Regions from separate parts of the Paenibacillus physcomitrellae genome, predicted to be linked through region 2. Evidence: riboswitches for the same ligand, from Rfam matches in the RefSeq annotation. Region 2 holds a riboswitch; the other holds the start of a gene.
The links. Region 2 has a riboswitch for FMN ahead of ribD (bifunctional diaminohydroxyphosphoribosylaminopyrimidine deaminase/5-amino-6-(5-phosphoribosylamino)uracil reductase RibD). Riboswitches for the same ligand answer to the same signal wherever they lie in the genome.
Positions count from the first base shown of each region.

Region 1: another riboswitch for FMN. It lies ahead of CBE73_RS00070 (DMT family transporter); the one in region 2 lies ahead of ribD (bifunctional diaminohydroxyphosphoribosylaminopyrimidine deaminase/5-amino-6-(5-phosphoribosylamino)uracil reductase RibD).

Region 1 covers NZ_CP022584.1:10,225-21,068, reverse strand. The annotation lists gene CBE73_RS00110 (aldose 1-epimerase) at 1-523, opposite strand, end outside; gene CBE73_RS00105 (C40 family peptidase) at 635-1,543, shown strand; gene CBE73_RS00100 (SGNH/GDSL hydrolase family protein) at 1,577-2,206, opposite strand; gene CBE73_RS00095 (extracellular solute-binding protein) at 2,391-3,305, shown strand; gene CBE73_RS00090 (DHA2 family efflux MFS transporter permease subunit) at 3,438-4,958, opposite strand; gene CBE73_RS00085 (MarR family winged helix-turn-helix transcriptional regulator) at 4,965-5,408, opposite strand; gene CBE73_RS00080 (methyl-accepting chemotaxis protein) at 5,642-6,892, shown strand; gene CBE73_RS00075 (ArsR/SmtB family transcription factor) at 7,063-7,374, shown strand; FMN riboswitch at 7,475-7,625, shown strand; gene CBE73_RS00070 (DMT family transporter) at 7,741-8,697, shown strand; gene CBE73_RS00065 (carbohydrate ABC transporter permease) at 8,760-9,692, opposite strand; gene CBE73_RS00060 (ABC transporter permease) at 9,711-10,700, opposite strand.
Region 2 covers NZ_CP022584.1:1,194,123-1,204,966, reverse strand. The annotation lists gene sigF (RNA polymerase sporulation sigma factor SigF) at 1-202, shown strand, start outside; gene CBE73_RS05530 (stage V sporulation protein AA) at 383-1,078, shown strand; gene CBE73_RS05525 (stage V sporulation protein AB) at 1,078-1,509, shown strand; gene CBE73_RS05520 (spore germination protein) at 1,556-3,214, shown strand; gene lysA (diaminopimelate decarboxylase) at 3,329-4,660, shown strand; gene CBE73_RS05510 (peptidylprolyl isomerase) at 4,794-5,225, shown strand; FMN riboswitch at 5,421-5,599, shown strand; gene ribD (bifunctional diaminohydroxyphosphoribosylaminopyrimidine deaminase/5-amino-6-(5-phosphoribosylamino)uracil reductase RibD) at 5,894-7,036, shown strand; gene ribE (riboflavin synthase) at 7,040-7,708, shown strand; gene CBE73_RS05495 (bifunctional 3,4-dihydroxy-2-butanone-4-phosphate synthase/GTP cyclohydrolase II) at 7,727-8,989, shown strand; gene ribH (6,7-dimethyl-8-ribityllumazine synthase) at 9,053-9,520, shown strand; gene CBE73_RS05485 (segregation and condensation protein A) at 9,592-10,386, shown strand; gene scpB (SMC-Scp complex subunit ScpB) at 10,355-10,844, shown strand, end outside.

The DNA.
Region 1 (10,844 bases), 1.2 Mb from region 2:
GCGGCATAGCCTGTTCTCCCTCATTTTTAATGAATACATGCTGGCTCAGTCCGTCCACTCCGAGCGAATACCGAAGTTTAACGGTAAATACAAATGGAAAATGGCTATATACACTGCTCTTCTCGTCCACCCGAATTTTCACCGTTACATAACTTTCGTGTTCGGTTGTCCCAAATTCCTCTATCTCCCAGGGAACCGTATGTAAAAATCCATGCAAATGATTGCCTGTAGCTTCCTCATTAACTGGGAACTGAAGCGTCTGTCCGTTCCATGGGAACTTGCCATCTTCATAGCGGTTAGGCGGAAACAGGACGGGAATGCCGTAAACGCCCGGAGAAGCTTTAAATTCCTCGATCTTCCCTTCCTCCGGTTCTCTCAGAAAGCTAAATCCCTTTTCTTTATCTTTGAAAGCGATCAGATTGCCGCCCGTATCTGGAAGCATCACTGCTTCATAGGAACCGGCCTTCAGCCAAATCGCCTTCTCACCCTGATAAGTTCCTTCATATGCCTGATATTGATTCATTATTTATTGCTCCTTCCAAGTCAAGTTGTTTGTCCACTGCTTACATAAATCCGGCCCAACCGTCACAAACTTCTGAGGTATCTTAATTAACCAGAAATGGAGTGCACCATCATGACATTACCCTTTTCCTTCAAAAAGATATCCACCGCAGCACTCGCTGCGCTGTTTGCCATTTCAGCCACTTCCTGCAGCCATTCAAATCCAGGAAACAAAACGTCCTCCGATAAAGGCAGCAGTCCCAGAACCCTTTCTTTCGATAATAAGCAGGGGTATCACGACAGCAGCACGACGCTTAAGCAAATCCCGCTGTCCCTCGCCGCCAAGCAGCTTGGATTAAATGTAGTTCAGCGCGGCGACGAATATCTGGTCGGGTTCACCGATGTCCTCTACCGGGCAAAGGCCGGCCAGGCAGAGGCCATGTCGATGAATCACCCCGTTATTTTAAGCCATGCTCCGGAAGCCAGAAACGGCGATTTATATTTTACGCGAAACGCTATGAGTGATTTGCTCGGCACCCAGATCGGATGGAACGGTCCTAAACAGCAAATTATCTTCGCCCCGTTTCCGGGCCGGCTTGCGGATGACCGCGTCATTCCCGGAAGAACACCGCGCTTCCATATCCAGAGCAATGTGGACGTCAATCAACTGATCTCTTTCGCCAAAACGTTTATGGGAACTAAATACGTTTTTGGTTCTGACGATTATGAGGACACCGGCACCTTCGACTGCTCGTCCTTTACGCAGCATGTATTTGCCAAGTTCAACATCCAGATTCCAAGGGTGGCCAAGGATCAGGCCAATACCGGCACTCCGGTTAAGAAATCGGAGCTTCAGCCGGGTGACCTCGTTTTCTTCACGGTTCCCGGACGTTTCCAGAACGATAAAATTGCCGGGCATGTCGGCATCTATATCGGTAACGGCAGCTTCATCCACACGTATGGGGATCCAGGCGTACAAATCAGCGACCTCGATTCGGGATATTGGGATGGCATGTACCTTGGGGCTAGAAGAGTCATTTGACTTTTCAGCCCTTTTTTCACCCGATCATAAGGATTATTTGGCTCCTACTGTTCTCAGCCATGCATCGGCGATTAAACCATGCCCGGCCACGGAAGGATGGACACCGTCTTCCGCCCAGTAAGCCGCTCCTGTTTGGGCGCTTGCCGCATTAAACAGCCCGTCAAGCGGTACATACAGAGCTCCGAATTCCTTCGCCAGCGTACGTGCAGCCTGAATTTTTGGATTAAGATCCTCATACCAGCCCTGCTGCTCTTCAATTACAGGAACAACAAACGGCTCCATGATAATGAGCTTCTTCACACCCTGTTCCAGCGTCTTTTCGATCAGACGGCGATATCCCTCCTTATAACTTTCCAAGGAAGTCGGATCATTCTGATCGTAACGCCGCCAAGTATCATTGATTCCAATCAGGATGGACACATAATCCGGCTTAAGCTGAAGGCAGTCCTTTTCCCAACGTCCTTCCAAATCTATGACACGGTTGCCGCTGATGCCTTTGTTGACAAATGTAACCTGTTTCTCCGGATAGAGCCGTCCAAATTCTGCCGCAGCAATAAAGGCATATCCTGAACCAAGGCTGGCCGGATCGCCATAGTTTCTGCCGCAATCTGTTACACTGTCTCCAATAAATAGAACTTTAGTGCGGTTCTCCAGTATGCTCATGTCCAACCCTCTCCCAAAGTTATTTGTAAACGCATTCTCAATTGTTTATGATAATACTAGGAGACTAAATGGTAAATAGCTAAAAGCGATTATTTGAAGCCGCAGGAATGGGTTTTCATTTAAAAATAACAGCTATTATAATAATCCTACCGCCATTTTTTATTAGACAGAGGAGAGCAGAAACATGGATGAGTTGAGAAAGGCCTACGAAACCCTCGGGCTCGAAGAAGGAGCTACCAGGGAAGAAGTGAACAAGAAATATGATCTGTATGTGCGAAGGGCCCGTTCCCGCAGTCGAACCCAGGAAGGAGGCGAACCGGAGGAAGACTTCGAGGCGATTAACCGGGCTTACCGCTCCATCATCACCTTCGAAGATAACAAGGTCATTGAACAGAAACGGCAGGAGCGATTCCGCAAGTGGGGAAGATGGGCCGGGACCGCTGAGAAAACGGATGATTTCCTCCGGCTGCACCGAACTAAAATCTGGTTGTCACTTCTTGCGGTCATCGTTATCATCTTCGGTATAACGACTTACGTCAATCATAGGCAAGAACAGGAAAGACTGGCGAGTCTTCCTCCGATCGATCTCTCGATCATGTTTATCGGTAATTTCATGTTGCCGGACGACAGTAAAGCCAACGAAGCTTTAGAGCAATCCATACTCGCTCCCTTCCCGGACTGGAAAAGAGTATCCGCCCATGTGAGTTATCTTCCTTTGGATAATCCGGATACCGGACAAATGGGAATGGCCTTGCAGCAGAAAGCACAAATCGAAGTTATGACCGAGAAACCGGATCTCTATATCATGGACAAATCGACGTTCGCCTGGCTCGCTCAAGGCGGAGCCCTGCAAGATCTTGATGACTACGCGAACGAAGAATTAAAGCCGCTGCTCACCGGCGAAGCCGCTTTGGAGCAGAAGACCGAAGAAGATACCTCCTCGCATATTTACGGCATTGACCTGTCGGGAAGTCCTCTCTCCGCCAACCTGGCGCTGGGCAAAACCGACATGATCGCGGGTATCCGCGGCGGCACCGAACTGTCAGACAAAACGCTGGAATTTATTAAACGTTATCTGGAAGCAGAGACAGGCAACTAATTCTTATAATTCCTACAATCCTTTGAATCCTGCATTTATTCTATGAACAAGCAAAAACAAACAGCCGGCCAGGAGAAATCCTGTGCCGGCTGTTTGTTTTGTTAAATCCATTTAATCTTTCTGTTATTCCGTTTAGCCTTTGGAAGGCGCTGCTACCGTTTTTGTTTCAAGCGGCGTCGATTCCTTGTTAACATTAACTCTCTTAATGAAGAATGCAAGCACCAGAGCAGCGACCGTAATCCAGGTAGCTACAATAAATGCCTGGTCGATACCGTAGATCGTTGCATCTTGAGTCAGCTTGTTAATAGCATCAGCATTAGCTGCATCCTGAGGGTTCAAGCCGCTGGCTTTGATCAACTCAGTTCCGCGATCTGTGGCTCTGCTATTCATAATCGTTACCAGGAAGGCTGTACCCAGCGCACCCGCAATGGTTCGCAGCGTGTTGGACATAGCCGCACCGTGCGCATTCATCTTGGCTGGCAACTGATTCAGACCCGCCGTTTGTACTGGCATCATGATCATGGACATACCGAACATACGGGCGGTATAAACAAAGATCAGATGTCCATAAGTCGTGTTAGCCGTCAAATCACTGAATTCATAAGTTGTAATCGCGGTAATGATCAGACCGATAACAACCAGCCATCTCGCACCAATTTTATCGAAAATAATACCGGTGATCGGGGACATAATCCCCATCAAAATCGAGCCTGGCAGGAGCAGCAAACCGGATTCCAGCGGTGAGAAACCGCGGATCGTCTGCAGGTAAATCGGCAGGAGAATCATGCCTGCATACATCGCCATCGTTACGATAACGTTAATCACTGTAGTCAAGGAATACATGTTGTATTTGAAGACACGCACTTCCAGCAGCGGCTTCTCAGCCACAAACTGGCGCCATACAAACAGGATCAAAGATACAGCACCTACGACGATGCTTACAATAACTTCAGCGGAATCCCAGCCATTGCTGCCGGCTTCACTAAAGCCGTACAAAATGCCGCCAAAGCCCAACGTAGAAAGAATAACGGACAAATATTCCAGTTTAGCTTTGGAGTTTGGCAAAACATTTTTCATGAATAACAGACCCAAAATGATCGAGATCACTCCGAGTGGAAGGATAATCCAGAAAAGGACGTGCCAGGAATGATGTTCAATAATCCAACCGGACAAAGTAGGTCCAATAGCAGGCGCAAAGATCATCGCTACGCCCATCATTCCCATCGCTTGACCGCGTTTCTCAATCGGGAAAATCGTCAAGAAAATCACGTTCATCAGCGGCAGCAGAATACCGGCGCCAAGAGCCTGAACAACACGGCCGATCATGACCATCGAGAAGTCACTGCCTAAGGCACATATCAGTGTACCTATTGAGAATAATATGGTTGCCGTTAAGAACAGTTGTCTTGTTGTAAATCTCTGTACCAAATAAGCACTCAAAGGAACGAGAACACCGTTTACCAGCATAAAGCCGGTAGTAAGCCATTGGATGGTAGTTGCACCCACTCCAAGATCGCCCATCATTTGAGGTAAAGCTACGTTCATCAAGGTTTGGTTCAATAATGCCACAAAAGCTGCAATCAGAATCGCAGCAACAATGGGCCCCTTCTTCAGTACCGGAACCGAAGCTCCACTAGGTTGTGTTGCGTTCATTGTGTTCTATTCTCCTTCTTTCTCTGTTTCAAATAAATTTATAATAGAACGAAACGTTCTTATTAATTGGGTAATCTCTTCCTGTGGAATCTCGCTGATCCTGCCCATTGCCTTCTGATACAAAAGGTTGGTTTGTCTCTCAATCTCCCTTCCTTTATCCGTCAAATGCAAAGTGACCGTCCTGCGGTCCAGCTCGGAACGCTTACGTTCCACATAACCAGCTTTCTCCATACGGTCAATGACGCCGCTTAGCGTGCTGTTCCCCAAATGGACCCGCTCGGCTAAATCGGACATGCTCATTTCGGGCTGCTCTCGAAGTGCGGCCAACACGTAAAACTGGATGCCCGTGATGCCCATCTTCTCGGCTTGTTTAGATACGACCTGGTGAAAGGTTCTCTTTAATTCACGAAATCCTTGAACCAGCTCGTGAAGTTGGCTACCTTGTTCCAAACACATATTCCTTTCCTTCCCGAATATTTAGCTTCTTTAACATTTCGCACACGAAATATTAAAACTCTTTTTAATTCAAAAGTCAATGCATTTTTCAGAAAAACAAGCTCTGTTTCAGTCTCTTTACCATCTCTTTCATTCTTTATCAGCGTTTAAATAGCATAGACCAAAGGAACACGCGAGTGTATAATATAGGAAAATATATCTATCTTTATAAGGGGGTTCTTCGTTCTATGTCCTGGTTCCAGAAGCTATCCATGTCACAGAAAATTGTAACCGGTTTCTTTGCTGTCGCTGTTCTTTTCTCTGTTCCTTTTCTACTTGCGCTGATTTTTACGGGGCACTGGCTGCTTGGCATTATCCTGGTTGTCGTGCTGTCCGCACTAACCTATCCATTATCACGGTTATTTGAGAAAACGCTTTCCTCGACGTTTGACAATATCGCCAATGTTACAGCACGTATTGCTAAAGGCGATTTTACTGCAACTGTCCCGGAATCTGGCACAATGGGTGATGTCAGCAGAACCTTTAACAGCATGACGGACAAGCTCAAGAAGCTGCTCGGCGATGTTACAGCCATTTCACGTCAGGTCATGGATACCAGCAATGGATTGTCCGATAAACATCAGGAACTGAAGACGGTAATGAACCAGGTCGCGAAGTCCTCCAGTGAACTGGCAGTTGGTGCCAGCCAAATCTCCGAAGATGTCGGCGATATGATGGAATCCATTCAGTCTATCGAAGCTAAAGTTGGCAACTATACCACCTCTACCCGGGAGATGAACCAGCGTTCCTCTCATACCCTCCAGCTTGTTGAAGCCGGGCGCCAGTCCGTCGAAAAGCAGGCGGAAGGCATGAAACGAAATGTGGAGGCTACGAGTCATGTTGCGCAGTCGATCGAAAAATTATCGAAAAATGCCAAAGGCATTACTTTGATTACCAAAACCATTTCCGAGCTTGCCGAACAAACCAACCTGCTGTCGCTTAACGCTTCCATTGAAGCCGCCCGGGCCGGCGAACACGGCCGAGGATTTGCTGTTGTCGCCCAAGAGGTTCGAAAGCTGGCCGAAGAATCCACTACGTCGACCCAGAAAGTATTTGAGCTGGTGAAGAGCATCGAGCAAGATGTCAAACAGGCAACCGTTAATATACATACCAATGAAGAAATCGTGCGGATGCAAAATGAAATGATCCACGAAGCCGAACAAATTTTTGCCCAGATTGTCGACAGTGTTGCTTATATTTCTCAACAAATCGCCGTCTTTAGTGAGGAAAGCGAATCGATGCTGGAAGCATCCCATAAAATCTCCTCGTCCATTCAGAATATTTCTGCCATAACCGAGGAATCCGCCGCAGGTACCGAGCAGGTGTCCGCAGCCATGAATGAACAAATATCTTCTATTGAAAATGTAGCCCGTGAAACGGAAGCGATGACCCAAGCCGTGTTCCAGCTGCAGAAAACCATTCAGGTCTTCAAGATTTAAATACCGCGCCTGCATCGTCTCGAATCAGGCAGAAAAGAAACCCGGCGCATGCCGGGTTTCTTTTCTTACTTCTCATTAATTTCTCTGCTTATTAATCGGCTTACAATACTGCCTCAAAGTTCCGTGCCTACCCGAATTGACATATCGATAAAGACCGATATAATGGATTTATGGACTATACATTAATCTTTAAAGCTCTCTCTAATGAGACACGGCTGCAGATGCTGCAGTGGCTGAAGCATCCTGAGCAGCATTTTCCCGCCCAATCCGCCCATTTACAAGCCTTGGATTTCAAAGGTGGCATTTGCGTAGGATCTATTCAGGATAAAGCTGGTCTTTCGCAGTCGACAACTTCACAATACTTGTCTATGCTGCAGCGCGCAGGTTTGCTTGAAGCCAAACGTTGTGGTCAATGGACCTACTACCGCCGAAACGAAACGGCTGTTCAGCAGCTTTCAGACTGGATTGGCCGGGAACTTTAAGAAATAGCTTGCATTTAAACCTGTCAATGATATAGTTGACATATTCCGTTTTTTATTTCGTGTATATTTAAATCAATTTATTATACAACAAAAATTTATTAAGGATCTTCGGGGTAAGGTGAAATTCCTAACCGGCGGTGATGCTCTCTTGCAGAGCTCAGCCCGCGACTCGCTGCTGCCAAACTGGCGGCAGCGACTGACTTGGTGCAATTCCAAGGCCGACGGTAAAGTCCGGATGGAAGAAGATCATCTATAATCATGTTTGGCATGGTTTGTTTTCCGTGCTCATACATGCTTATTTGATCACCCCCGTTTGCCTGTCGGCGACCGGGGGTTTTCCTTTTTTAAGATCCGCAGGAGGCTATTATGTCTAGTATTGATCAAGCATTACCAATCCGCAGTGGACGCGGTGTCAGAACGGGCTTTTGGCTGGTCGTTCTGGGAGCCGCCCTCTGGGGCGTCGATCCGATTTTCCGGATTCTGCTGTCAAAGTATCTGACTTCCTCACAGATCGTTCTGCTGGAGCATCTCATTCTGTTCCTGTTCGCAGCTCCGGTTCTATGGGCGCACCGCTCTGAAATGAAAGGCCTGAAAGTACGTCATATCGGGGCTCTGCTGTTTATCTCTTGGGGTGGCTCTGCGCTGGCTACGATTTTGTTCACGCAGGCTTTGGCGACAGCCGTTAACTTTAACTCGGTTCTGCTCCTTCAGAAACTGCAGCCGCTGTTTGCCATTATTCTTGCCAGAGTTCTCTTGAAAGAGACACTTCCAAAGAGATTTGGACCTCTGTTTCTGCTGGCTTTGTTCGGGACTTATTTGCTTACCTTTGGACTTCATGTTCCTTTCAGCCATGTCAGTGAATTTGTTGAAGTCGGAAGCCTGCTGTCCTTGGGCGCCGCTGCTTTATGGGGAGGCTCAACCGTAATGGGCCGATTAATGGTAGGGAAAATGGAATATGAAACCGTCACTTCCCTCCGGTTTATCCTGGCTTTGCCGCTGCTGTTTATCATCACCTTAAACCAAGGTGACGCCTGGAACATTCCTTCTGACAAAGGAGCAGTAGCCGGTATTGTCATTAATATTGTTCTGCAGGCGGTACTGCCTGGTCTGCTCAGCTTGCTGCTGTATTATAAAGGACTGCAGAACACCAAAGCTTCTATCGCTACTTTGGCGGAGCTCAGCTTTCCGATGGTCAGCGTCATCATTAACTGGATCGTTTACAATCAGCGGATTACGCTCGTCCAGTTAACGGGCTTCCTACTGATTTGGCTGGTCTTGTTCGCCATCTCCCGTCAGCAAAGCTTGAAAGAACAACAAGCTTAAAAGTATAAATAGCCGGCCGCCGATGAAACTTCGGCAGCCGGCTATTTTTGTGTTTACTGCGATTACCCTTTCACCCCGCCAAGCGTCATGCCTTTGACAAAATACTTCTGCAGGAACGGGTAAACGATGATCATCGGCACGCTGGCCACGATCGTCATCGTTGCCCGGATCGAGGTCGGCGTCACAAAGTTGGCATTGCTATTGCTGCTGTTGGCAAAAGCGGAAGACGAGGTCATCGAGGAGTTGGAATTCGAGTTCGCCAGCATCCGCATCAGCTCATACTGCAAAGTGCTCAGGTTCGGCACCTGAGAGTTGTACAGGAACACATCAAACCAGGAATTCCATTGGTAAACCCCTGTGAACAAAGCCACGGTTGCCAACGCGGGCAGCGACAGCGGCAGCACGATCTGCATAAAGGTACGGAAATCCCCCGCCCCATCTATTCGGGCCGATTCGATAATCCCTTCCGGCAGCCCTTCGATAAACGACCGGATGACGATCATATTAAATACGCCAATAATACCAGGTACGATATAGACCCAGAAGCTGCCGATCAGATGTAAATCCCGGACCAGCAAATAGTTGGGGATCAGCCCGCCGTTGAGATACATCGTTAGTACGAACATAATCGTCACGAACTTGCGCAGGACAAATTCCGGACGGCTGATCGTATAAGCGACCATAGCCGAAGCAAATACAGTGATTACCGTACCGAGCACGGTGCGCAGAATCGAAATCAATGTAGCATGAAAAATCGTGGCTTCTTTAAATACGTATTGATAGCTTTCCAGGCTGAACTGGCGCGGCCACAAGAAGATGCCGCCGCGAATGGAATCACTCGCATCATTCAGTGATACGGCGAGCGTGTTGATGAACGGGTACAGCGTAATAACTGCCAACCCGACCAAAAATAAGACATTCAATGTATCAAAAATAAGGTCGCTTGGTGAGCGAAACCGTTTATACACTTTTTTAACAGACGTTGTCTGAGCCATCGGCGTACTCCTCCCTTCCTAGAACAATCTTTCCTCGCCCATTCGTTTGGCCATTGCATTGGCAGAGAACAGAAGAATAAAGCTGACCACCGTCTTGAACATGCCGGCTGCCGTGGCGAGCGAGAAGTTGCCCATTGAGATCCCGTATTTCAGTACAAAGATCTCCAGGTTCTCGGAGTATTCCGCATTCATGCCGTTGCCCATCAAATACTGTGGTTCAAATCCCGTTTCCAGAATGTTGCCCAGGTTCATGATCAGCAAAATGATAATGACCGGCTTCAGACCGGGAAGCGTAACCCGCAGAATTCGCTGGAATCGGTTCGCTCCGTCAATCTCTGCAGCTTCGTACTGCGATGGATCAATCATTGTCATGGCAGCCAGGTATACGATCGTATTCCAGCCGACATCCTTCCAAACCTCGGAAATTCCGAGAATTCCCCAGAAATAAGGGCCAATTCCAAGCCACATTATAGGCTCATGGATAATATGCAGCCCCACCAGCACTTTGTTGATAATTCCGTCGCCGTCTATAGACAACGCGGTCGAAATCAGGTTCGCCGCCACGACCCAGGAAATAAAATGCGGCAGGTAACTGATCGTCTGGACAAACCGTTTGAAGAAAATAATACGCAGCTCATTAAGCAGTATGGCAAGCGTTATAGCGGTAACGAATCCAAGAACCAGCTTGATGACAGCCATAGCCACCGTATTGCGCATGACCCGAATGAAGGCATCGTCGGAGAACAGAAATTTGAACTGCGACAAGCCTACCCATTCCTGCTGAAACATGCTGAGATTGGGCCGGTAATGCTGGAAAGCGATGGTCCAGCCCCATAATGGAAGATATTTGAACACAAAAATCCAGATGACAAAAGGCACGGACATGAAAATCAGCGCCTTCTGCTTGAGGAGCAGCTTAAAGAATCGTTTGGCTCCCTTAGGTTTAGGGTTGTTAGGTTTCGGCACTGCCGGAGTACCGGCCGCTGGAGCGGCAGTTTGATTATCCATGGCTTCTCTCCTCCTCGATCGCATGCTAATCTGCAGCCTCATCCTCATCAAACCGGCTGGCCTGGGGGCCTGTTCAAGAAGCCTCCTAGCAGTTCGAAAGGCAGGGCCCGGCCGAAGCCAAGCCCTTTCTTTCGTTTGCTGCCG
Region 2 (10,844 bases):
CCAGGAGCGCTGGTTTGACAAGCTGGCGCTTCATGAAGCGCTGGACGGGCTGACGGAAAGGGAAAGGCTGATTGTCTACCTGAGGTATTACCGGGATCAGACGCAGTCCGAGGTGGCCAGCAGGTTGGGTATCTCCCAGGTGCAGGTTTCCAGGCTGGAGAAGAAGATTCTTCAGAATATCCGGGATCAGATCGCCCAATAAAACGCTTGTCGCCAATAAGCGCTGTTGCCTAAGAATTCCGCATCATTTACGAACTGCAGCGCCGCTCAAGACCGGTTCAACCGGCTTTGAGCGGCGCTGTTTTATTTTTCCCGGACAAGAGTAAAGTCAGCAAAGGGTTGGCATACTAGGGACAATTAGGCAGGCAAGAGGTGATCAAGAATGGGTCAAGGGAAGGAAACCGAATTGGTCTATATCCGGCTGAGAAAACATGTAAAGCTGATGAACGGGACACGGATTCTCCTTGGAGACATTGCCCAGATTCTGGCTCCCGCTTCCTGTGAGGAGAAATTAAAGCAGCTAGTCGTCAAACAGCCTGTCAAACAGGATGGCAACCGGATTGTCATCGATATGATGAGGGTGATTCAGGTGATCCGCGAAGCGTTTCCGGAGCTCCTGATTGAATACATCGGGGAACCCCATACCCTTGTGGAGATCAGCGGACGGGAGAACAATCCTTCGATCCTGCTCTTTATTGCAGTCTGGCTGCTGCTGTTCTTCGGCTCCATGCTAACCATCATGAATTTCCATGCCGATGTAAGCATGCCAGAGGTCATCGTCCATATCGTTGAGATGATTACGGGAAGGCACGATGACCATCCCTATCTGTTTCAAACTACTTATTCGCTCGGCATAGGACTGGGCATGATCCTCTTCTTTAATCATCTGTTTCGAAAAAAATGGAACGAGGAGCCTACCCCGCTTGAGGTTGAAATGTTTCTGTATCAGGAGAATATGGACCATTATGTAATTACCGAAGAGTACAAAAAGATTCACCGTAAGGAAAGCAAGCTGACAACGAGGGAAGAGGCGGGGATTGGGAAGGAAAAAGAGACCAGGGGAGGGGATGGCCTATGATGGTACCGCAAATCGTCCAGACGGTCTGTCTGGCCTTCCTGGGGCTGGCTGGAGGAACGGCAGTCGGGGCCGGCGTGGTCGCCTTGTTTGTCGTTCTTGACATCGTTCCAAGGCTGGCTCAGCTCACCCGGACTTATCCCAGGGTCCATTGGTATGAGGGAGCCATGATCGCGGGTTCCCTGTTCGGCACTTTTGCCGACTTTTGGAACTGGAAGTTCTATATCGCTTGGAAGCCGGTGCCCGCCTTGGTGGGATTGTTTAATGGTATTTTTGTAGGCATGCTGGCAGCCGCTTTGACGGAAGTGCTTAATGTGCTGCCGATTTTAGCCAAGAGGGTGCGGCTTCAGCGGTATCTGTTTCTGCTGCTGCTTGCCATGGTATTTGGTAAAGTCGCCGGTTCCTTCTACGATTGGTTTATCTATCATCCCTAACCCGCGACAAGTTTCTGAACAGATTTAGGCAGGAGGTAATTGAGCAATGACTGATCGTTATTCGGACATGGAATCATCCAAGCATTCAGAACAAGGGACCATTGAGTTTATCCCTGATTTTGATCCGGGACACGGCTCCGAGGAATCCGGCAGTGGAAGAACACCTGGAAGCGGAGAGGTTGACTCCCGTAAAAAAGAAAACGAAGCCTCGGATTCCATCCAGGAATCGGTATTGTATTGGCAACACAGCGATAATATCAGCCGTAAACTGCTCACAACCAAGAAAACGCTGGAACAGGTCGTTGGTCTTGGAGAAAGCTTTGACGTTGATTTTCGGGAGATGACCTTTGCCGGCCGAAGAGCGGCTTTCTTCCTCATTACCACGTTTGTGAAAGACAATATCCTTGTTGAGATTATGAAAAGGCTGACCTATTTGACGCCTGATTCGGTATCCGGGAGTGCGGTCAAAGCTTTTTTTGAAGAATATATTCCTCATATGCAGGTTACAACGACCGACAAATTAAGCGAATGTATTACACAGGCTTTATCCGGCATGAGCGTGTTGTTCCTGGAAGGCGAGGATACGGCGATTCTAATGGATACGCGTTCTTATCCGGTGAGGAATCCCGAGGAACCTTCCCTGGAAAGAGTGGTCCGTGGAGCGAGGGACGGCTTTACCGAAACGCTGCTGACGAATGTCAGTCTGGTCAGGCGCCGGCTCAGGGATCCTGGTTTAACCTTTGAAATTATGAAGGTCGGCCGGCGTACAGAGATGGATGTTTCAATCGCCTATATTGATGATATCGTCGATAAAGTGCAGGTGGAGGAGCTCAAGAAGAAGATCAGCAGCGTTGATATCGAAGGCATTCCTCTCGCAGATAAACAGCTGGAGGAAGCTATTATCCATAAAGGCTGGAATCCTTATCCGCTGGTTAGATATTCAGAACGACCGGATACCGTTGCCTCTCATCTGCTGGAAGGCAGGGTCGTCGTATTTGTAGATACTTCGCCGAGCGTAATGATTTTGCCTACGACCTTTTTTGATTTGTGCCAGCATGCAGAGGAGAACCGGCAGACAGCGTTTATGGGCACTTATTTACGCTGGATCCGTTTCTTCGGGATCATCGCTTCATTATTTTTACTGCCGCTTTGGCTGCTGGTCGTCGTGCATCCGGAGATCAAGCCACCGGCCTTATCGTTTATAGGCCCGCAAGCTCAGGCCAAAATCCCGCTTATTGCTCAGTTTCTTCTGGTTGAATTCGGGGTTGACCTGATGCGCATGGCTGCTGTTCATACGCCGACGCCGCTGGCCTCTGCCATGGGCTTGATTGCGGCTATCCTGGTCGGTGATATTGCGGTCAAGACCGGTTTGTTCGTGAACGAAGTGGTGCTGTATATGGCGGTTGCCGCTATCGGGATGTTTGCTACCCCAAGTTATGAGCTGGGGCTGGCCAATCGTCTGGTGCGCCTGTTTCTGCTCGTGACGGTTGCTATATTTGGAATTCCGGGTTTTGTTGCAGGGGTGACCCTCTTCATCATCCTGCTAACGCTGCACCGTTCGCTTAACTCTTCCTACCTCTGGCCGTTTATACCATTTAATGCAAAGGCAATGGCCGCCGTTGTGCTCCGTATGCCGGTGATGTATGCCAAATCACGCCCGTCCTTCAACAAACCGCGTGACCGCAGCCGGATCAGCAAGGATTAAACAGACGGTGGACGCCTGTCCATAAAGTATAAATGAAATGTGCAAAAATCCATTTTTCCAAATTGCAATTAACTGATATACTGATTGCAAATCGGAAAATCGGAGGCTGCCTGAATGTATTTACATGGTACCAGCACAATCAATGCCAAAGGTCATTTGGAGATCGGCGGCTGTGATACTGTAGAACTAAAGGAACAATACGGAACACCGCTGTATATAATGGACGAAACGCTGATCCGCGCGCGCGCGCGGGAGTTTACGGAAGCTTTCCGGCAATCGGGTTTGGCTTTCCAGGTCGCCTTTGCAAGCAAGGCCTTCTGCACGATGGCTATGTGCCGGTTGGTGGAAGAAGAGGGGATGAGCCTCGACGTCGTCTCGGAGGGGGAATTGTATACGGCTTTGAAGGCTGGTTTTCCGGCGCAGCGTATTCATTTCCACGGCAATAACAAAACGCCTGATGAAATTCAGATGGCGATCGACGCAAGGATCGGCTGCTTTGTGGCTGACAATTTCGACGAGCTGCATCTGCTGAACGCCCTTGCAGCTGATAAAGGAGTAAAAGTTAACGTGCTGCTGCGTATCACTCCTGGAGTAGAAGCACATACGCATGAATATATTTCGACGGGCCAAACCGATTCCAAATTTGGTTTTGATCTAGCGAACGGAGCGGCTTATGAAGCGGTGAAGACGGCCATCGGACTTCCTCAGCTGAACCTGCTAGGTCTTCATTCGCATATCGGTTCGCAGATCTTTGAAGTGGAAGGCTTCAAGGTCGCCGCCGAACGTGTATCCGAATTTGCAGTAAAGGTGAAGCGCGAGCTCGATTTTATTTTTAAGGTAATCAATCTTGGCGGCGGTTTTGGCATCCGTTATACCGAAGAAGATACACCGCTGCATGCTTCCGTTTATGTGAAGGCAATTACGGATGCAGTGAAACACCACTTCTCCGGCGTTTACGACCAGCTGCCTGAAGTGTGGATTGAACCGGGCCGCAGCATTGTCGGTGATGCGGGGACTACGCTTTACACAATTGGTTCCAGTAAAGATATCCCAGGCGTCCGCAAATACGTGTCGGTTGACGGCGGAATGACCGATAATCCCCGTCCGGCTTTGTATGATTCCAAATATGAAGCCATGCTTGCGAATCGTGCCAGTGAAGCGGCATCTGAAACGGTTTCTATTGCCGGGAAATGCTGCGAAAGCGGGGATATGCTCATTTGGGATCTGAAGCTGCCGGAATCCAAATCCGGCGATTTGCTGGCTGTAGCTTCAACTGGGGCTTATAACTACTCCATGGCCAGTAATTATAACCGGATTCCGCGTCCGGCTGTTGTATTCGTCAAGGATGGAGAGAGTCATCTGGTCGTAAAACGGGAATCGTTAAACGATATTATCGCTAACGATTTGATTCCGGAACGGATCTTCAAACAGCATTCACTGAAATAAGGCGGACAATGAGACGGGGCGACCCGTCTTTTTGATTTGCTTTTTTGCAAGGCTCCTTTGCACTCCTATTCTTTTCATAGTAAACTGGACATGTTGTACATTGAAACATAATTTGGAAGGAGCTTAAACTCTCATGGCTAAACAAGCAAGAATCAAACTGGCGAACGGTGGAGAAGTTATTCTTGACCTGTTCGATAAAGACGCACCGAATACGGTAGCAAACTTTGAAAAATTGGCAAACTCCGGCTTCTACAACGGCCTTGTCTTTCACCGCGTTATCCCAGGTTTTGTAGCTCAAGGCGGTTGCCCGAACGGAACAGGCACCGGCGGACCCGGTTATACCATCAACTGCGAAATCAATCCAAACAAACACGAACGTGGTTCCCTGGCTATGGCTCATGCCGGACGCAACACAGGCGGAAGCCAGTTCTATATTTGCTACGAAGCGCAGCCGCATCTTGACGGCCAGCATACCGTATTCGGTAAAGTTGTCAGCGGCATGGAGCAAGTAGATGCTTTCCAAGGACGCGACCGCATGGAGTCCGTAGAAGTTTACGAAGTGTAAAGAATAGAATGAGCAAAATTTAGTCTGGCATAGATGAGCCCAGGCTTTTTTTGCGTTATGCCAAAGCTTGGAGCAGCCAGCTATTACTGCGGCTTGTGAATTTGCGTATTGCATTGCCTGCCAATAAGTGCTACCATTGCAAGCAAGTTAGGCGCTGCTCTGCAGTGTCAGAACTTGAACTGACAATTTAATAAACGTATCCTTCGGGGCAGGGTGAAAATCCCGACCGACGGTGATGGCCAGCCTGACGATCAGTCAGCGCAGCGCCTTAGTCCGTGACCCGCGTGCCATCCGTTTTGTTCGTAAAACGGGGCTGCGGCTGAGCCGGTGAAATTCCGGGACCGACAGTATAGTCTGGATGGGAGAAGGAGATACGGAAGCTTGCTGCTAATAATTAGCATGGTGCAGGTTTCTTTGATGATCGATGATGAGCTTTGAACGGCAAATTCACTCGTTCTGTTTCGTGATGCTGGTGACAGGATAATTCTTGATTACCAGCAGAATCAGCAGTTCGTTTGAGGGGGGGCCAACCCTTATTTGTCTGTCCGGCAGCTTGACGTTGGTTTATTTGGTATCGAATATTCTCCTATTGCCCCGGCCTTTGGCCGGGTTTTTTGCGTTTTTAGGGCTGAAGGATGAAGAAAACGGGAAAGGAGGAAATTAAGGACATGCAGTGGACAGCTTCCGGAGATGTAAATTTACAGCCCATGAGCGATGAGTTCTATATGGCGCTTGCGCTTGATATGGCCAGGCATACACAGGGACAGACAGGCGTTAATCCGGTTGTCGGCTCCGTGGTCGTCCGGGAGGGCGCGGTAGTCGGCATGGGCGCACATTTGAAGCGGGGCGAAGGGCATGCGGAAGTTCACGCGCTGCATATGGCGGGAGAACGGGCAGCTGGAAGCACCGTTTATGTGACGCTTGAGCCGTGCAGCCATTATGGGGCGACCCCGCCCTGCAGCAAGAGGCTGATCGAAGCTGGGGTATCCCGCGTTGTAGTGGCCTTCGAGGACCCGAATCCCCAAGTTTCAGGCAGGGGAATCGCCATGTTAAGGGAAGCCGGCATCACGGTGGAGACCGGCGTTATGGAAGCAGAAGCCAGGCAGTTAAACAGGAAATTCATCAAGTTTATTACTACGGGACTTCCCTTTATCACCCTCAAAGCAGCCAGCACGCTGGATGGCAAAATTGCGACGCGTACAGGCGACAGTAAATGGGTTACAGGGGATGCCGCACGTCAAATTGTTCATACGATGCGTCATCAGCATGCGGCTATTCTGGTCGGAGTGAACACGGTTATCGCTGATAATCCCTCTTTAACCACCCGGCTGCCTGTACCGGGGCTTTCTCCGATCCGGATTATCGTTGATTCCAAACTTCGGATCCCCGAGGAAGCGAAAGTGCTTCAGGCAGGAGAAGAAGGAGATCAGGACACGATTATTTTAACGACCGTGGATCACGGGAATCCGGCAAAGCAGCAGCTCCTTGAAGCCAAAGGAATCCGGATCATTCCCTGCGGAGAAGGGGAGCGGGTGGATCTGCAAGCCGGTCTAAAACAGCTAGCGGTGTCTGGAATCCCGTCCATACTGGTGGAGGGCGGGGGGGCGATAAGCGGATCGTTCCTTGCGGAGAAAATGATAGACGAAGTTCAGCTGTTCCTCGCTCCTAAGCTGATCGGCAGCGGAGGCAAGGACAGTTTCGGCTTTATCGGTCCGGACATGATGAATGATGCAATCACATTATCGAATTTGCAAGTCACACCGGCCGGGAATGATCTTTTGATTACAGGAACACCAAGCTGGGAGGGATAAACCTTGTTTACTGGATTGGTAGAGGAAGTGGGGCGTCTGAAATCCGTAAGCCGCAGCGGCGAAGCGATGGTGCTGGGCATTGAAGCTCATACGATCATGGAGGACATGGGGCTCGGAGACAGCATCGCGGTTAACGGCGTTTGTCTGACAGTGACCAGCATGACGGCCTCCTCCTTTAACGTTGATGTTATGCCCCAAACGTACAAACATACTAACCTTTCCAAGCTGACTGCCGGGCAGAAGCTGAATCTGGAAAGAGCGATGTCCGCAGGAGGCCGCTTTGGCGGGCATATCGTGCAGGGTCATGTGGATGGAACAGGGATTATTGTGGATGTCCAGCGTGACTATAATGCAGTTGTTTATACGATCAGACCGGTCCACAGTGATTTGTTAAGGTATATGGTAGCCCAAGGTTCGATTACGGTGGATGGCACAAGCTTGACCATAGCTGCATTGAACGAGGATCGTTTCAGCGTTTCGATCATCCCTCATACGCTGGCACAGACGGCGCTCGGCACCAGGAAACCGGGGGACAGCGTTAATCTGGAATGTGATATTTTGGGCAAATATGTGGAACGTTTGCTGTTTTATAAAAGCCCGGCCGATCAGTCGGCTGTGGCAGGATCGAAAGGGCTGGATTTAAATTTTCTTGCCGATAACGGATTTGTTTAAGAAGGGGAGTTGGTAAAATTGGAACCCATTGAGCTCGATTCCATAGAAGAAGCGCTTGAAGAGTTAAAGAAAGGCAAACCAATTATCGTGGTAGACGATGAAGACCGCGAAAATGAAGGCGATCTGGTTGCGCTTGCCGAGATGGCCACGCCTGATGTCATCAATTTCATGATTACCCAGGCAAGAGGACTGGTTTGTGTGCCTATTACGCAGGAAAGAGCGGAAGAGCTGGAACTCACGCCTATGGTTGCACATAACACTGATTACCACGGTACCAACTTCACAGTCTCGGTCGATTACAAGGATACAACAACGGGTATTTCCGCTTTCGAGCGTTCCCAGACCGTTAAAGGCTTGATGAACCCGGAAGCCAAAGCGGAGGATTTTCGCAAACCCGGACATATGTTTCCGCTGATTGCCAAAAAAGGCGGCGTATTGCGGCGAGCCGGCCATACAGAAGCTGCGGTTGATCTGGCGATACTTTGCGGCTCTTATCCGGCTGGCGTCATATGCGAAGTGATCAAGGAAAATGGAGAAATGGCCCGGCTTCCCGAACTTAAACAATTTGCCGGCCAGCATCAATTGAAATTGATCAGCGTGCGGGATCTTATCCGTTATCGAAATGAGCGAGAGAAGCTGGTCAACCGGGAAGTCGAGGTCCGGATGCCGACAGATTTCGGCGAGTTCCGGGCCGTGGCTTATACAAACTCCGTGGACAACAAGGAGCATTTGGCATTAGTTAAAGGGGAAATTAACCCGGACGAACCTGTACTTGTACGTGTTCATTCCGAATGCTTGACCGGGGATGTGTTCCACTCTCACCGCTGTGACTGCGGTCCTCAATTCGCAGCTGCCCTCCAGCAAATCGAAGCAGAAGGCAGAGGAATACTGCTCTACATGCGTCAGGAAGGGCGGGGCATCGGTTTGATTAACAAGCTGAAAGCCTACAAGCTACAGGAACAAGGTCTCGATACGGTAGAAGCCAACCTCAAGCTTGGTTTTCAGGCCGATTTGCGAGAGTATGGTATCGGGGCGCAGATCCTTAAAGATCTCGGAGTCAGACAAATCCGGCTAATGACGAACAATCCCCGCAAGATTAAAGGACTTGAAGGATACGGTTTGCAGGTAGTGGAACGTGTTCCTATCCAAATTAAGGAGAATGAGGACAACACCGCTTATCTGCACACGAAGCAGGCCAAGCTTGGCCATATGCTGGTGTTCGATGAGGGGAAGGAATTGGATGACATCGAGCAGAATGAGGATCATTCGCAGACTACCTGATTAAAGCTAGTACAACAAAGCTGTAAAAAAATATATAAATAACAATATATGGAGGTTTATTTAATGGGACAAATTTTTGAAGGAAATCTGGTTTCATCCGGTCTGAAATACGGAATCGTGGTCGGGCGTTTCAACGAGTTTATTACAAGCAAGCTGCTGGGAGGCGCGCTGGATGCCTTGAAGCGGCATGGGGTAACCGACGAAGAGGTTGATGTAGCTTGGGTACCGGGGGCGTTTGAAATTCCGTTAGCAGCTCAGAAGCTTGCGGAAAGCGGCAAATACGATGCGGTTATCACGCTGGGCACGGTGATCAGAGGTTCTACGAGTCATTACGACTACGTCTGCAATGAGGTGGCTAAAGGCGTAGCGGCGATCAGCCTTAAAACAGGGCTTCCGGTGATTTTCGGCGTGCTTACGACAGAGAACATCGAACAGGCCGTTGAACGGGCGGGAACTAAAGCCGGCAACAAGGGATGGGATGCTGCAATTGCGGCAATTGAAATGGCAAACTTGACGAATCAGCTAAAATAGTGCTTATTTAATGTAGTGCTTTTCTTCGGAAGGGCGCTACATTTTCTTTTGTACGGGTGGTGGATCATAGAGTGACGGTACTTTACAAGCTGGAGACCTTTGAGGGTCCCCTGGATCTGCTGCTTCACTTGATTGACAAAGCGGAGATTGCTATTGAAGAGATCTCCATTAGCGAAATTACGGACCAATATATGGATTACTTGCATTCCATGCAGGAGCTGGAGCTGGAAATTACAAGCGAATTTCTGGTAATGGCGGCTACCCTGCTGTCGATAAAAAGCAAGAAGCTTCTCCCCAAACCTCCTGTGATCGAATGGGAGGACGAATATGATTTGTATGATCAAGAGGATGAGAATCCGGAAGAAGAGCTGATCCGCAAGTTGATCGAGTACCGCAAATTTAAGGGCATCGCGGAGCTTCTGCACGACAAGGAGTGGGAGCGCAGTCTTATCTTCTCCAAAGAGCCTGAGGATTTGACGCCTTTTATGCCTGAAACGGCCGAAAATCCGGTAGAAGGGCTGCATGTATCCGACCTGATCAGCGTGTTTCATAAAGCGCTCCGCAAGGCGGTCAAACGGAATACGGTGGCCCGGATCCAGCGGGACGAAATTTCCGTGAAGGACCGGATCAAGGAAGTAGTGAGTGTGCTCGAGCTGGCAGGGCGCGGTGGACGGGTGTTATTTTCCAAGCTGCTGGATGAAGATTTGTCCCGCCACGAGGTGGTTGTTACATTTCTGGCGATCCTGGAATTAATGAAGATGAAGCTTATTTTGTGCTACCAAAATCATTTGTTTGATGACATTGTGATGGAGTGGAAAGGGGAACAAGCCGGTAATGGATTTTCTGAAGTTGAAATCGATTATTGAAGGGATGCTCTTCCTGGCCGGTGAGGAAGGGCTGACCGTGAAACAACTATGCGAGGTGCTGGATCAGCGCCCCGAAATGATTAAAGAAGTGCTGGACGAATTGAAGAAAGATATGTCCAACGAAGGGCGGGGACTGCAGCTGTTGGAGATTGCCGGACATTTTCAGATGGCTACGCTCAAGGAGCACGCTCCTTATTTCGAGAAATTAGCGTATTCGCCTTCAAGGTCTTCCTTATCTCAAGCGGCACTGGAGACGTTGTCGATCATTGCTTACCGCCAGCCGATTACCCGGATTGAAATTGAAGATATCCGCGGCGTTAAAGCGGAAAGAGCAATTCACACGCTGGTCAACAAAGATCTGATTCAGGAGGTTGGCAGAGCGGAGGCGATCGGGCGCCCGATTTTGTACGGGACAACCAAAGCGTTCCTTGACTATTTTGGGCTGGCGAGCCTGAAGG